Regions from separate parts of the Lysinibacillus sp. NPDC059133 genome, predicted to be linked through region 1. Evidence: riboswitches for the same ligand, from Rfam matches in the RefSeq annotation. Region 1 holds a riboswitch; the other holds the start of a gene.
The links. A riboswitch is a leader RNA that binds a small molecule or an ion and turns the genes downstream of it on or off. The one in region 1 is predicted to bind cobalamin.
Positions count from the first base shown of each region.

Region 2: another riboswitch for cobalamin. It lies ahead of ACFXN8_RS19410 (ribonucleoside-diphosphate reductase subunit alpha); the one in region 1 lies ahead of ACFXN8_RS23960 (FecCD family ABC transporter permease).

Region 1 is NZ_JBHZDH010000071.1:9,736-17,720, forward strand. It holds partial or broken gene ACFXN8_RS23955 (topoisomerase C-terminal repeat-containing protein) at 1-310, shown strand, start outside; cobalamin riboswitch at 721-905, shown strand; gene ACFXN8_RS23960 (FecCD family ABC transporter permease) at 1,088-2,077, shown strand; gene ACFXN8_RS23965 (ABC transporter ATP-binding protein) at 2,078-2,851, shown strand; gene ACFXN8_RS23970 (ABC transporter substrate-binding protein) at 2,911-3,909, shown strand; gene ACFXN8_RS23975 (precorrin-3B methylase) at 3,960-4,655, shown strand; partial or broken gene ACFXN8_RS23980 (topoisomerase C-terminal repeat-containing protein) at 4,743-4,907, shown strand; gene ACFXN8_RS23985 (hypothetical protein) at 5,135-5,374, shown strand; gene ACFXN8_RS23990 (MarR family winged helix-turn-helix transcriptional regulator) at 5,785-6,228, shown strand; gene ACFXN8_RS23995 (ABC transporter ATP-binding protein) at 6,300-7,985, shown strand, end outside.
Region 2 is NZ_JBHZDH010000044.1:23,233-31,217, forward strand. It holds gene ACFXN8_RS19405 (ribonucleotide-diphosphate reductase subunit beta) at 1-538, opposite strand, end outside; gene ACFXN8_RS19410 (ribonucleoside-diphosphate reductase subunit alpha) at 552-2,765, opposite strand; cobalamin riboswitch at 2,928-3,113, opposite strand; gene ACFXN8_RS19415 (hypothetical protein) at 3,223-3,906, opposite strand; gene ACFXN8_RS19420 (ECF transporter S component) at 3,903-4,397, opposite strand; gene ACFXN8_RS19425 (bifunctional adenosylcobinamide kinase/adenosylcobinamide-phosphate guanylyltransferase) at 4,564-4,956, opposite strand; gene ACFXN8_RS19430 (histidine phosphatase family protein) at 4,905-5,504, opposite strand; gene cobS (adenosylcobinamide-GDP ribazoletransferase) at 5,477-6,253, opposite strand; gene ACFXN8_RS19440 (bifunctional adenosylcobinamide kinase/adenosylcobinamide-phosphate guanylyltransferase) at 6,293-6,868, opposite strand; gene ACFXN8_RS19445 (histidine phosphatase family protein) at 6,881-7,486, opposite strand; gene ACFXN8_RS19450 (pyridoxal phosphate-dependent aminotransferase) at 7,498-7,985, opposite strand, start outside.

The sequences.
Region 1 (7,985 bases):
GACACTCAGCAAAGTAACACGAACAAAGAAGAAATTTGAAGCAGTGGGGAAATGCCCATTATGTGGTCATAGCGTGATTGAAGGACAAAAAGGCTTCGGCTGCAGTAACTGGAAAAAGGGCTGTAAATTTGTCATCTGGAAAAACGATAAATTTTTAGCCACGATGAAGAAGAAGCCTACCAAAACAATGGTGAAGAAATTGCTAGCCGATGGAACGGTATTGGTAAAAGGCTTAACAAGTAAAAAAGGTTCTAAATTCGATGCTTAATTAAAATATGAAAAAAATACAGACAACGAATATTTTAGTTGAAAGATGGAATTTGAAAAATAAGGATATAAATTAAGCATTTATGAATCTTTCTGAATTAATTTTCACTACCCTTTTAAAAAGAAAATCCTTTGTATTTTTATAATTTCCATTTATAAAAATAGATAACCAAAAAAAACGGAATGAAAGATTTGTTAGTAGATAATGTAGAGTGTTGCCCTCACTGATATTGAATATCGAGAAGAAAGAGATTACTAATAGCGTACTATGAGGAATTTGTATAGTAAGGTAAGATAAATTATTATCTAAATTTATTTTATTTTTCCAATAGTAATTAATGTTTAATGGTTCTATTTTCTAGCTATTAATATCTCGTTTATTACTATTTTTGCTTTAATGTAATATATAATATAATTGCTATCTGGAAAATATTCTGATATTGTTCCTCTTATAACTTAATAATTTTTGTTGGTGCGAATGACATTGTTCGTTTGCTTAAAAGGGAAATCGGTGCAAATCCGATGCTGTCCCGCAACTGTAATGGAGAGTCTATACAATATGTCACTGTAGCGAGCTATGGGAAGGCGTATAGATGATGAACCTAAGCCAGGAGACCTGCCAATAAAAGTAACAAACTTACATAGAACCACGAGGATGGTTGTAGTGACTGGGAAGAGACGCCCTTTATTTAACTATGACATCCTCTTGTAGACAAGGGGATTTTTTTATGCCCTAAGAGAGGAGAGCGTTTTGAAAAATCCAACAACAAGAAAAATCAACCTACTCTTATTAGTATTGACTGGTGTCGTTCTAATATCAATGACGTTAGCGATAATGGTAGGCTCTGTGTCTATTACACCTAGTATTGTATGGCGTATTATTTTGTCGCATATCCCGTTCAATCCACTTGGCATTACAGAAGATTGGAGTCGTTCGCAGGAAATCATCATATGGCAAATTCGTACTCCCCGCGTAGTACTTGCCATAATAGTCGGAGCGGGTCTTGCAATTTCGGGAGCTGCTATACAAGCTTTAGTTCGCAACTCAATCGCAGACCCATATATTTTAGGTGTATCTTCCGGTGCATCTGTCGGGGCGACGTCTGTTATTTTACTTGGCGCTTTTTCATTTTTAGGTATGTATGCGCTATCACTTGCGGCTTTTATAGGTGCGACGATTGCAGTACTAATCGTGTTTTTCTTAGCACGAGTTGAGGGGCGAATTTCAGTTATTCGATTATTATTAGCTGGAATTGCCGTGTCACTAGTTTTGTCAGCAATGACGAATTTTATGCTGATGATGGCGAAAGAAGAGGGCGGCATAAAGGCAGTGATGTATTGGATGATGGGAAGTCTGGCTGGAGCGAAATGGGTAAATTTAATGATTCCGTTCGTTGTTTTAACGGTCGTCTACGTAATTTTACGTCTTCATGCACGTCATTTGAATTTACTTTTACTAGGCGAAGAATCTGCTGTTACGCTGGGGGTTAATTTAGAGAAATTTCGATTGCTACTAATTCTATTAATTTCCCTATTAACAGGTGTCCTTGTTGCTATAAGTGGTGCAATTGGCTTTATAGGCCTGATTATTCCACATATCGTACGCATGATTGTCGGCTCAAATTATAAGTTTGTACTGCCAGTCAGTGCATTAATTGGTGCGATATTTTTAATATGGGCTGATGCAGCTGCGCGCATTGTGATTGCACCTGAGGAAATGCCGATTGGAATTATTACTGCTTTATGCGGATGCCCATTTTTTATATGGATGTTGCGTAAGCAAATGTATTCTTTCGGGGAGGAGAATTAGATGGTATACGTAGCAAAAAACCTTACTTTTGCCGTGCAGCAGGTGAAAATATTAAACAATGTTTCTGTACATATTCAAGAACGCGAGTTTGTGGGCATAATTGGTCCTAATGGCAGTGGGAAATCGACCCTATTAAAAAATATGTACCGTATGCTACAACCTCAAGAGGGAGAAGTATTTTTATTTAATGAAAATATTTACAAGCAATCTTCAAAGGAGATAGCAAAGCAACTAGCCGTCGTAGGGCAGGAAACACCAGTGCTTTTTGAGTTCACTGTTAAGGACCTTGTTGCAATGGGACGTACACCGCATAAAAGGCTTGTGGAAGTGGATACAAAAGAAGATCTAGCTATTGTCGAGGAATCGATGCAGCAAGCAGGCGTACTGCATTTAAGTGAACGTACTTTTAGTTCATTATCTGGTGGTGAGAAAAAACGAGTCGTTGTTGCAAGGGCTTTGGCGCAACAGGCTAAGGTCATGGCATTAGATGAGCCAACGAATCATTTAGATATTCAGCATCAACTCCAGCTCATGGATTTAATACAGAGCTTGCCGATTACGGTCATTGTAGCCTTGCATGATTTAAATATTGCAGCAACTTATTGCGATAAAATTTATGTTTTAAAGGACGGAGAAATTGCGGCGTATGGAACTCCGTTTGATGTATTAACACCCTCATTGCTACAAAAGGTGTTTGGTGTACATGCGGAAGTTAATGTACATCCTGTTACGAAAAAGCCGCATATTTATTATATATCTGAGCAATTTTTTTAGTTAGTTTATGAGTCTTAGATTTCTTTCTATATATTTTTTAGAAAAAAGGAGAAGTAGACATGAAGACATTAAAAAGCATATGGCTTGTTCTTGCAATCGCAATGCTAAGTATTTTAGCGGCTTGTGGTAACGAGGAAAAACAGGATTCAGCATCGCAAAGTGAACAAGTAGAACCAGCAAAAGCAGGAGCAACGGAAGTAACGATTGACAATAACGATACGACACAAGTCTATTCGCAAGCACCTAAAAAAGCAATTAGCTTAAATCAGCATGTGACAGAGATTATGCTAGCGTTAGGCTTAGAGGATTCAATGGTCGGAACAGCATATTTAGATGATGCAATTTATCCACCGTTACAGGCAGCTTATGATAAAGTTCCGGTACTAGCTGAGCAATACCCAACAAAGGAACAAGTGATTGATGCAGGAGCAGATTTTTTATATGCAGGCTGGAAAAGCGGGTTTGGTGAGAAGGGTGTCGGAACACCAGAAGAACTAGAAGCACTTGGCATCCACACTTATTTACATACTTCTTCAAGCATTAAAAATCCTAAGTTAGAGGATATTTTCAGCGATATTCGTAACATCGCTAAGATATTCCATGTGGAAGAGCGTGGAGAAAAGTTAATTGAGCAAATGACAAAAGATGTAGAGGACATTCGTACGAAGCTTCCGCAAGAGGAGGGGAATTTACGTATTCTTGTATTTGATAGTGGTGAGAAAGAAGTTTTCACTGCTGCACAAAACTTCATGAATGAACTTGTGACAGTAGCAGGTGGAAAAAATATTTTTGGGGATGTTGAGTCTGGCTGGACAACCGTTTCAAAAGAAGATGTAGTTGAGCGCAACCCTGAAGTTATCGTTGTAATTGACTATGGTTCAACTACTGCTGAAGAAAAAATTAATTTCCTAAAAAATGATCCGGCACTAAAAGAAACGGAAGCGGTATTAAACAAACGTTTCGTTATTTTACCACTATCAGCAGCGTCTGAAGGTGTTCGTGCGGCTGAAGCAATTCGAATTTTGGCACAAGGATTTTATCCAGAAAGCTTTCAATAAAGAAGAGGAGCTAGCCATGTGCTAGCTTTTTTTATAGGAGGAGGGTAAAAATGACTATAAATGCTTTTAGCCATAATATTCCTGAAAAAACATTTGCTAAGTTAAACAGAGAAGGTGAATTTACGCGACTTGCTGTGAGTCCTGGCATTATCAACAAACATTATACACCAGCACAATTTCAAACAATCGCAGAGGTAGTCGGAGTGAGTGGCGCTATTAAATATTCTGCGTCCTACAATATACTACTATCCGTACCAACAATAGAATTATCGACAGCCAAAAGGAAGTTGGAAAAGGCGGGCTTATATATTGCAAAGCAAGGACAGATTGTAACTATGAAGGCTTGTGATTTTTGTGATGGCGATAAAATGGAGGCAGCACAGATTACAGAGGAGCTGTATCAGCAGCTTGAAGGCTTAGAAGTACCAAGCAGGATTCGCATTAATATGAATGGCTGTGCATCAGCTTGCTATAATGCCGTTTATGATGATATTGGGCTTGTATATCAGAAAGATAGCTTTGATGTGTATTTAGGGGCTGTTCCGATGGGCAAAAATGCACAGGCAGGGGAGCTGTTTGTGAAAAAAGTGCCTGTACAGCATATCGAAAATCTTTTACAGGAAATAATTAGGGTCTACAAAGAACTTGCTCGCCAAAAGGAACCATTTTATAAGTTTTACAAGAGAACAAAAGCAGCAGACTACTGGCAAACAATAAAAAATTACCCAGATTATCAAATGTTATGAAAATAGTACCGTGGATTCTAGGAGGATATGATGAGCTACATACAAACAATTCGTAGCTGATTAGAAATGAAATGCTAATGACTGTAGCCTACCAAAATAATGGTGAAGAAATTGCTAGCTGATGGAACGGTATTGGTAAAAGGCTTAACAAGTAAAAAAGGTTCTAAATTCGACGCTCATTTAAAATATGAGAAAAATCCAGATAACGAATACTTTAGCTGGAAGATGGGGTTTGCTGAAAATAAGGATTAAGGTATTAATTCTCTACTACCTTAAAATTCCAAAATGAAATAGGATAACGTGTTCTATAGAACATGCTATCCTATTTTTATACAAAATAGATATAATGAATAGATATTCAAAAAAATGTATATTAGATATAATATCATTAGTTGTTTTTATTCGTCAGGGGATAAAGCCTGCAGGCGTAGTATAGTAGGTAGACTAAGTTACTATAAATCTTTAAAAGGAGATATCTGATGACTACTATTAGAGAAATTGGAAGCTTATGTGTTACTGATAGAGATGGCCACATTATTAATCATTCAGACTGGAATAAAATCAACCCAATTTTTCTTCCTGTGATATACGATGTGGTTAATACGTATTCCACTCATCTTCAAAATGACCTACATAGTGTATACATAAGAGGATCCATTCCAAAAGGGACGGATTTGGAACTCCTTTATATTCTTTCCTTTTCTAAATTAGATATGTAAAATTAAATGCCTAACTAAACTGCAAAAAAATCGTTTCTTCCAACGAATTTCAAGCTGTAATTTTTTTGTATTCTGGCTTAGAAAAGTGAAAATGAACATTGTTATTTTGTCATTTCTTAGCATACTTTATTTCAAAGTAACAAGAAACATCGGTTAATTAACTACGTTTATGATGAAAAGTAAAACCACTTATTTTCATAACTAAAAAGTGGTTTTGCTTTTTTGTTGAATTTTTTGCAGTCAATATGGCAAACTGAATACGGAGATAAATCTGAACATGATCCATCTTTCACCTAATGGCATAAGCGTCTTACGAATAAATTGTTAAGTACGCCATGCTACATATAGGGGACTCTATAAACTTGTTTTATATACTAAAGTTAGCAGGCTAACAGTTAGGGGGTAGAAAATTGAGCAAAAGGAGATCAGTTGGGTTAGAGTTGCGTACATTGTCACTCTTAATGAGAAGACAATTGGATCAAACCATATGTACTATGCAAACGGAAAGAGATAACCTTACTGCAATGCACGGTTGGACGATTAGTTATCTTTACAAAAATCAAGATACAGATGTGTTTCAAAAAGATTTTGAACGAGAATTTTCTATTCGCAAATCAACAGCGTCTAGAATACTGAAATCTATGGAAAGAAATGGATTGATTACTAGGCAAACTGTTCCCTATGATTCAAGACTCAAAAAAATTGTCTTAACAGAAGATGCGTTGAAAATACATGATAGTATCATGACACGTAGAGTAATGCTTGAACAACAATTACTAACAGGTATCCCGGAAGAGAAACTTGAAGTTTTTTTTGAAGTGATGGATGCTATGAAAGAGAATCTGGAATCTTGATGAAGATGCTATTTTGAATTATTTTTTACTATATAGTTAGCATGCTAACTAAATTGAGGAGGACTGCAAACATGTTGAAAATATTTAAATACTTAAAACCAAAAGAATGGACGCTAATTGTAGCCAGTATTGTGTTCATTGTAGGGCAAGTTTGGCTGGATTTGAAGTTGCCGGATTATATGGCTAAAATTACGACCCTTGTACAAACAGAGGGCAGTAAAACGAGCGAGATATGGACAGCTGGAGGGAAGATGCTTTTATGTGCCCTTGGCAGTATGATATTGGCAATCATCGTGGGCTATTTTGCGGCAAAGGTAGCAACGTCTCTTTCGAAGGAATTGCGAAAAGGAGTATTTAACAAAACGCTATCTTTCTCTATGGAGGAGATTAATGGTTTTTCAATCGCAAGTCTAATTACTCGTTCTACTAATGATATAACGCAAATACAGCAAACTGTTGCAATGGGTCTCCAAGTGATGATCAAGGCTCCTATCCTTGCAACATGGGCTATTTTGAAGATCATGGGGAAAAGTTGGGAGTGGTCAGCGGCAACAGGAGTAGCTGTCATTGTTTTACTTATTTTGATAGGTAACCTAATCATCTTTGTGCTACCGAAATTTAAAGTCGTTCAAAAACTGACAGATAATCTTAACCGAGTAACAAGAGAAGGTTTAACCGGTATTCGTGTTGTTCATGCTTATAACGCACAAGGGTATCAGGAAGAAAAGTTTGAAGAAGTAAATAACAATTTAACTGATACAAATCTTTTTGTGAACCGCCTTATGGCCCTTATGCAACCGGGGATGGGTCTGATTATGTCGGGTTTAACCCTTTCAATCTATTGGATTGGAGCGCATTTAATTAATAATGCAGCGGGTGTGGATAGAATTGGTAAGTTTAGTGATATGGTCGTATTTTCATCTTATGCAATGCAGGTAGTTATGGCATTTATGCTATTATCAATGACATTCATTTTGCTACCGAGAGCAGCAGTATCTGCAGCACGGATTAATGAAGTACTAAATACACCTCAGACAATTATTGATGGAGAAATAAAATCGTCGCCTAAGGGAATCGAAGGTGAAATCGAACTGCGTAATGTTAGTTTTAAATATCCTGATGCAGAAGACTATGTTTTAAAGGATATTAGCTTTACAGCACATAAAGGCGAAACTGTTGCTTTTATCGGTTCTACGGGTAGTGGTAAGAGTACGCTGATTAATTTACTCCCAAGATTTTACGATGCTACGGAGGGAGAGGTATTAGTCGACGGCATTAATGTGAAAGAATATGCACATGAAGCTCTTTATAATAAGCTTGGCTACGTTTCTCAAAAAGCCGTATTATTTTCAGGTACGGTAAAATCTAATGTTGCCTACGGTGATAACGGTCAGACTTCATCAACAGATGAGGAAATCAAAAAAGCGGTGGAAATTGCTCAAGGGCAAGAATTTGTGGAGAAAATGGACGGTGAATATGAAGCGGCTATTTCGCAAGGCGGAACAAATCTTTCAGGAGGACAGAAACAACGTCTTTCTATTGCAAGAGCAGTGAATAGAAACCCAGAAATCTTTATTTTTGATGATTCGTTCTCTGCCCTAGATTATAAAACAGACCGTCAACTTCGTTCTACCTTGAAAAAAGAAACGAAAGGTGCAACTTCTTTGATTGTGGCACAGCGAATTGGAACGATTAAAGATGCTGATAAAATCATTGTTCTTGATGAAGGTAAAATTGTTGGTATGGGGACACATAGT
Region 2 (7,985 bases), on a different contig from region 1:
AGACAATCGCTTCTAGCATATTTTCAACAGTTGGCTCCTCTGAAAATGCATGGTAGCCCTTAATAACGAACTCATTACGTCGCTCTAACACTGGCTCTGTACGCCAAAAATCAAACGTACGATCCTGCTCGTCTTTGTTGACAATACTTGATAGTACATAGGAATAAGAGTGATTATGGATCACCTCTTGTTGCGCTAAAATAATCATTAGTGCATTTAAACTTGAATCTGTTAAATAATCCGCTACTTTCCCCGCAAAATCAGTTTGTACACTGTCTAATAGCGCTAGCAAGCCAATGATTTTTAAAAAGGATTCCTGTTCATCTGCTGATAGCTGTGGAAACTGTTTGACATCATTGCTCATATTAATTTCAAACGGTGTCCAGAAGTTCCCTAGCATTTTTTTATACTTTGGATAAGCCCAGCTAAAACGCACATCATCCCAGTTTAAAATGTTAGAAGAACGTCCGTTGACAATTCCTGTTGAACGGTTTGGTGCTTCTTTATCCATAATTTGTCGTTTTGTAATTGTTGTCATTGTTAACTTCCTCCTAGCTCGCGCAAGACTCACATTCTAGCAATTCTACAGACGTTGAGCGCACATAATAGGTCGTTTTCACACCGCTCGCCCAAGCATTCATATGCAATGCTAGTAAATCTTTTGCCTTAATCGTATTTTGAACGTATAAATTAAGTGAAATGCCTTGGTCGATATGACGTGCTCGTGCAGCATTTTGCTTGATTGTCCAATTTTGATCGATGAAATAAGCAGATTTATAATACCAAGTCGTCACAGGTGATAGATCTGGTACTGTTACTGGAATTTTGTAATCCTTCTTCTCCTCTGAATAACTCTTTTGGAAGATCGGATCAATCGTAGCCGTACTGCCCGCTAAAATGGATGTTGATGAGTTCGGTGCAACCGCCATGACATAGCCGTTACGCATACCTTTTTCAGCAACCGCGGCGCGTAACGCGTTCCATTTATTGCTGTCATAGCCCCGTTTGTCAAAATACGCACCAGTATGCCAATCCGAGCCTTCAAATAATGGGTAGGCCCCTTTTTCACATGCCAAATTGTTCGAAGCACGAATTGTTAAATACGCAATTTCCTCATACAGCTTGTCCGCAAATTCTACAGCTTCCTCAGACTCCCATTGAATTTCTTTCAAAGCTAATAAATGGTGCCAGCCAAATGTGCCAAGCCCAATACCACGGTAACGTAAGTTCGTACGCTCTGCTTGTTTTACTGGAATTGTATTGAGAGCGATAACGTTATCTAGCATACGTACTTGAACTGGGATCAATCGTTCTAGAACACCAGCCGGTACTGCTCGGCCTAAATTGATAGATGATAAGTTACATACAACGAAATCTCCAGGCTTGCGACGTGTTACGATAACGTCATCTTCAAGGGTAATAGACTCAAATTCAGTCGCTGACATATTTTGGAATATTTCTGTACACAGGTTCGAGCTGTAAACCATCCCTTCATGCTTATTCGGATTCATGCGATTGACTTCATCTCGATAGAACATAAACGGTACGCCTGTTTCAAGCTGTGAGCGCATAATACGCTTCATAATATCAATGGCTGGAACGACTTCACGACTTAACAATGGATTCGCGATACATTCCTCATATTTAGTACGGAAAGCACCGTCACCCTTTTTCTCATCATAAAAATCCTCTAGTGAAAAGCCCATAACTTCTCGCACTTCATGTGGGTCAAATAAATGCCATTCCCCGCGCTCTTCTACCGTTTCCATAAATAAATCCGGTAAGCATAGCCCTGTGAAAATATCATGAGCACGCAAACGCTCATCTCCATTGTTTAAGCGTAAATCTAAAAACGTAAAGACGTCTTTATGCCAAACATCTAGATAGACAGCAATAGCGCCTTGTCGTTGACCAAGCTGATCGACTGAAACCGCCGTATTATTAAGTTGTTTAATCCATGGTAAAACACCACTTGATGCACCTTTAAAGCCTTTAATCGATGAGCCTCGGCTACGAATTTTGCCCATATAAACACCAATACCACCGCCGTACTTCGATAATGTTGCGACATCTGTATTCGTGTCATAAATACTTTGTAAACTATCATCTACTGTATCGATAAAGCAGCTAGATAACTGACCATGCGTTTTACCTGCATTCGATAATGTTGGTGTGGCAACAGTCATATATAAATTACTCATTGCCCAGTAAGATTCACGTACTTTTTCTAAACGATTTTCTGTCTCATCCTGCATAAGAGTCATTGCAATGACCATCCAGCGTTCCTGTGGTAGCTCCACTGGTGTTTTCGTGTAATCACGGACTACATAGCGGTCCATTAATGTTTTTAAGCCAATATACGTAAACAATTCATCTCGACTTGATTCTAAATAGGAAGCGAGTTCTTGAAGGTCCTGCTCACTATATTTTGTTGTTAAACTTTCATGATACAAACCAGCTTCTGTATAGTGTGCTAATTGTTCTGGGAATACCTTATAAACATCCTTTACTGAAACTTCACGGCGCATTGCAAATTGATCATATAGTTTTTCTAAATAAATTTGAGCTGCGACAAATGTCCAGTATGGCTCCTCCTCATCAATTAGGCTAAGCGTTTGTAAAATCATCGCATCCGCCCATGCTTCAAATGTGGCATTGTCGTTTTTTCGTAGCCAACGATCCGATAACCTTACAAAACTTTCAAGTTCATCCTCCGTATAACTTTTCTTGAGCTTAGCAATTTGCTGTTCGATTTGAATTGTCATGTATACATTCTCTCCCTTTCTTTCTCCAGCAACACAAAAAGCGATCACGCAACATCTATCGGTTACGTGATCGCTGTAAAATCGGAAATGGAAATGAAGGACATGCACACTAAGAAGTGGACAAATCTCTCGCCTCCACTTCTCAATCCCCGAAGAATGTGTTGCTGTCTTGAACAACTCGGCAGGTCTCCTGGCTCATGCTTCCTCCAAATGATGGCCTTCCCGTTCTTCACAGTGGCTAGTCATCATTTGTCAGCACTTACAGTTGCGGGGACAGCTTCGGCCTAAGATGACTCTTTTCCGAATTCCCTTTTAAACCACATTGGTACCGCTCGTCCAAATACTATATATAGTGTTTTAACTCCTAAACAAATCTAACATATTGTGTTTATTGTTGCAATAGGCGTTTTGCCCCTTGCAAGTTATAATGTGCTACTTTTTCTCGAAGCAAGCCCAATTACAATGCAGTTTTACGTAGTTTTTCAAAATTTCTAGGAAAATATTTTTGTGCTAGCTGCTCTTTTTCTAACTGTATTCCTAGCAAAACTACTGCACATGGACCAGCCGTTTTCTCAACATCTAATGAACTTTTGACTTGTTGCTCGCCAAAAAGTAGGGTAAATTCTGCTTGCAGACCTTTTGATCCAACTGGCCAGACTTGCTGCACGGTTCCCTCTTTCCACGCTTGAAAAATAGGTTGTAGCTGTGCGACATTTTCAGGCTGTGCAAGGATTTCATTGCCTACAAGCGGCATCCCATATGTGTACCAACTTAGCTGCTCATACTTAGTTACTGTGCGTTTCTGCTGCTCACCAAGCATCGTTATAGACAAACCTGATTGTAAAGTCGGCATATTGGACTCTGTGCTACCGTCTATTGGCGGACAAATAAGACTCACCTCATCAAAAACCTGCTGAATGCCTGCAATATAACGAGACCATGCAGCATCCCCTGAAAAATTAGCAAGTAAAATATGTCTTGGTAAAGCATTTGCAGCAAGCTGCTCTAAAAAAGTAACACGCGCCGTTAAGTATGCCGTTAGTTTGTCTGGGGCAGACACAACATCTTGTGGTTTTTCGCCAATTGCTGCGGCATTATCTGTTGTAGCAAACAGCTCACCTATTTTTATTGCATTTCTCAATGTACTCGACCTTCCTTACGCACAAACACCTTAGAGAGAATTGGCATCACAATTGCAACGATCACCAGATTTACGAGTGTTGCCAATGGAAGACTAGTCAGTGACGCCCAGTAAAATGCCGGACTAATGATAAAGTAAAATGGTAAAGGTGCCACAACGCCATTTAATATAAGTGCCACAGGCCATTTCCAGAAATGCATTCCTTTTTTATGCATTACCCCAAAGATCCATACAACAATAAACATTTCTACCGCGATAATAATATGTAGTGGCCCTAGAGGGAAGCCAGTAGTTAAGGCTGAGATAAAATGCCCAATGACTCCCGCAACACCAGCTAATACTGGAGATAAAAATACAACGCTCAACAATGCAGGTGCAGAATCAAGCGCTGCAGTTGAAATAAATGTTGGAATTTTAATGACTGCACCCACTGCACAAATTGCTGCTACCATGGCAGTGAGCGTCAATTTCATCAATTTTTGTCGATCCATTCCATTTCCTCTTTCCTATAATATTTGGCTCGTCATAAAAACGTTGGGTTGATTTCCGTTCCGAGCTGGGGCGTCCGATGAGCCGCTAATCCCAAGGAGTCGTCAGCTTTCATCCCAATCATGTCATCCCCAACTTTTAATGAAGAGCCTACTTTATGAAACTATATCATTTGATTTGTTCCCCAATGCCGTACCAAATGCGTGCGACTTGTTCGGCTTCAGCAAATAATGCCTGGTACAAACGCCCACATGTATCACGCAACAATCGTGCCTGTTTTTCCATTGGCACAACGCCACGTCCCATATCGGTCACTATTATATACAAAGCACAATTTTCTTCAAGTGTCTTTAGTCTTGTCAAAATATTTCTGACAAGGGGCTCATCATCCTCAAGATCTTGTGTTACGAGCCACTTCTCTATGTTTTTAATAACTAGTACATCACAGGTTGGTGTGCTATCAGGTAGAGTGCCATCCACTAGCTCAACGTTTTGACCTGCAAGTAATTTCATAACATAGTCGGTTTTTCCACTATAGGCTCCTCCGATAAAGACATGCATCTTGCTCCCTCCTCCCAAGCCTTTCTTGTAAACGTTAAAGAAAACATTTTATCATGCGGTGTTTGATAGGACCAAAAAGGTTGCTCAGTCGGTGCAAAGGCTACGAGAAGTGCTCGAATTACGCCACCATGGACAACGAGATGATAAACATCCTCCCCTTTTGGTAATACTGTGAACCCTTCCTTAACACGTGCACAAAAGACATCAAAGCCTTCTCCCCTTGGAGGCGGTGACTGTACAGGATCATCTAACCATGCACAATAACGACGATTGGATTGTAAGTCCTCATATGTGAGCCCTTCAAAATCTCCGAAATTCGACTCTCGAAATCTCCTATCAGACACGTATGTTGCATTCGGAAAATAATGGGCAGCTGTTTCCCTACAGCGTAGTAAATCACTACCGTACACCTTCGTGACATCTTGATCTACAATAGTAAGTAAAGATGCATCAGCTAATGAAGAATCTGTCCAGCCGATATAACGCTTCTCCAAATTTTCCTTTGTTGGTGCATGTCTCATTAAGTGCACAGTAACAACGTCACCCACAGTACAACCTCCATTCCTTCAATTGATGCCCCGAGTAAATCTCCCGAAACACCACCAAAGTTGCGCACAGTAAATTGCCGAAAGACTAAAAAGGCAATCGCTAATACAGCCATCAACACGAATGGAACCATTGTGAAGCCCGTTACAAACAACAAGCTACTGTATGCTACAATTAATGTTAAAAACATAAAGCAAATAAGTAAACCCGGCTTAATATGTGTTTTAAAAAAGTAGGCAAGCCCCTTTTCCTTTGAGCACTTGAGTGACATAAAATAAAAGCTCATACCTACTCGTGTACATAACGGAATAAACACAAGCATCCACAGTGCTAACTTATGCTGTACGAATAATTCGTGAAGTATGACAAATTTACCAAGGACTAAAAATAGCACTGAAAGCACACCAAATGCACCAACACGTGGATCATCTAAAATTTCAAGCCGCTTCTCACGATCTCGGTAGGAAAAATACGCATCCCCCATATCAATAAAACCGTCTAAATGTAAACCACCAGTAAATAAGGCAAATAATGCGATAATCACAAAAGAAAGCAAGACCTCACTGCTTGCCGTCCATTCCGTTAAACCATAGATCACCGCTGCCACTACGGTACCCATGAGTGCCCCTATCCACGGTAAAAAGGCGAACATCCCTGTAATCGTTGCCTTCGTTAAAGGAATTTCTTTATGTACCGGCAAAACTGTAAAAAATTGAAATGCAAGTTGTATGCTATGCCAGAAATTTTTCATCGTCTTGCCACCTTCTTTTTATTTTCAAAGCGTCATTCATTATTTCCATTTCTTTACGACACCATAGTTTATTTCATACGCCTCATCTGCTATGGACACGAACCATTGATGTAATTCCCCAAGGATTTGTCGGTATAATTCTACTTCCTCGTTCGTATATGGAGGCTCATCGAATAATTCGTTCGAGACGATAAAAAACGTCACTCTTTTCTCAAGTAACGTCCTTACCGCCTTTTTTAAAACCTCAAGCTTCTTTTCTAAACAGCCGGGCTGCTCCACACATGGAGTTCCTGTGTCAAAACCCTCGTAAAACGCATTTGTTAGCCATGTCGTAACACAGTCCCATAACACGACATCTCCATCGGTCAGTTTATACAGGGTATCTGCGATTGCATAAGGTGCTTCTATCGTCAGCCACTCGATATTTTGTGCTTGTCTGTCTGCCTGATGTCGTATGATCCGCTTCTCCATTTCACGATCCAACGCTACACCGGAAGCAATATAAATAAGTCGTTGTGCTTGCATAAACTCTGTTTGATAGTGAGTAACAGCCGCTTTTTCAGCAAAGTGGGATTTACCACTGCGTACTCCCCCAGTAATGAAAATTAGTGGCAATGGTTACGCCTCCTATTGTAAATGTTGAATGTTACCGATTTCTTTAACGAGCCATTGTTGCCGGGCTTGTTCAATAATCGTTACACTTGTACCATGAATAAATGGCTCTGCCCACAGCTGATCGACGCTTCGCCCTAAAATAGCGTTAATAATACATTTAATCGTTACAGCGTGGGACACAATTAACACATTATTCTCTGGATATTTTTCTGCAATTTTCTTTAACGTAAACATCGCTCGTTCTGTTACCGTACCAAAGCTTTCCGTATGAGTTGCGACGAATTGTCCAGGATTATCGGTATATAATTCATAATCAGGATGAGAAGTCATGATGTCCTCGACTGTTTTCCCTTGCCAATCTCCTAAAAAAATCTCCCGTAAATTATCCTCATAATAAAGTGGAAGCAGTTGATCAGCTAGAAGAATTTGCATGGTTTCCTTAGCACGACCACTTGAACTGCTAATTGCCGCTGTAAAGGTGATATTTTTCAAATGATCTCGAAGTTTTTCTGCATGTAAAATACCCTTTTCGGATAACGGCGAATCTAGCCATCCCTGTAGTCGCTGCTCTTTATTCCACATCGTTTCACCATGTCTTATTAAATAAAAAGTCGTCACCTTTGTCACCCCTAATTTGCGTTAAACCACGCCTGTAAACAATTCTGTAAATACGTCATGGCTACTATATCTTTAATCCCAATACGGAACCATTCACCATTTAAGCCCATAAAGTTTTTTGTATGCCGCAGCACGACGCCTTTTGATAAACAATATGTAAAAAATGTATCTGCTTGCTGATTTTTCGGTAATGCAAAACATACATAATTCGTTACACTATTTGTCACCTGACAACCATTTTCTTGTAAATAGCTCTGCAGCGCTTCCCGTTGATTTTTAGCATAGGCAATAGCTTGCTCACAATATACATGCTCATCTAAACAGCCTGTACCGATAACGAGGGCAAAGGCATTCAAGTTCCAATGCGGTAGGATAGACTTTAGATCAGCAACAACTACTGGGCTCGCCACTAAATAGCCTAGGCGTAATCCTGGAATCGCATACATTTTTGTCATCGAACGAACGATGATCAGATGAGGATTTTCTGCCACATGCTGGA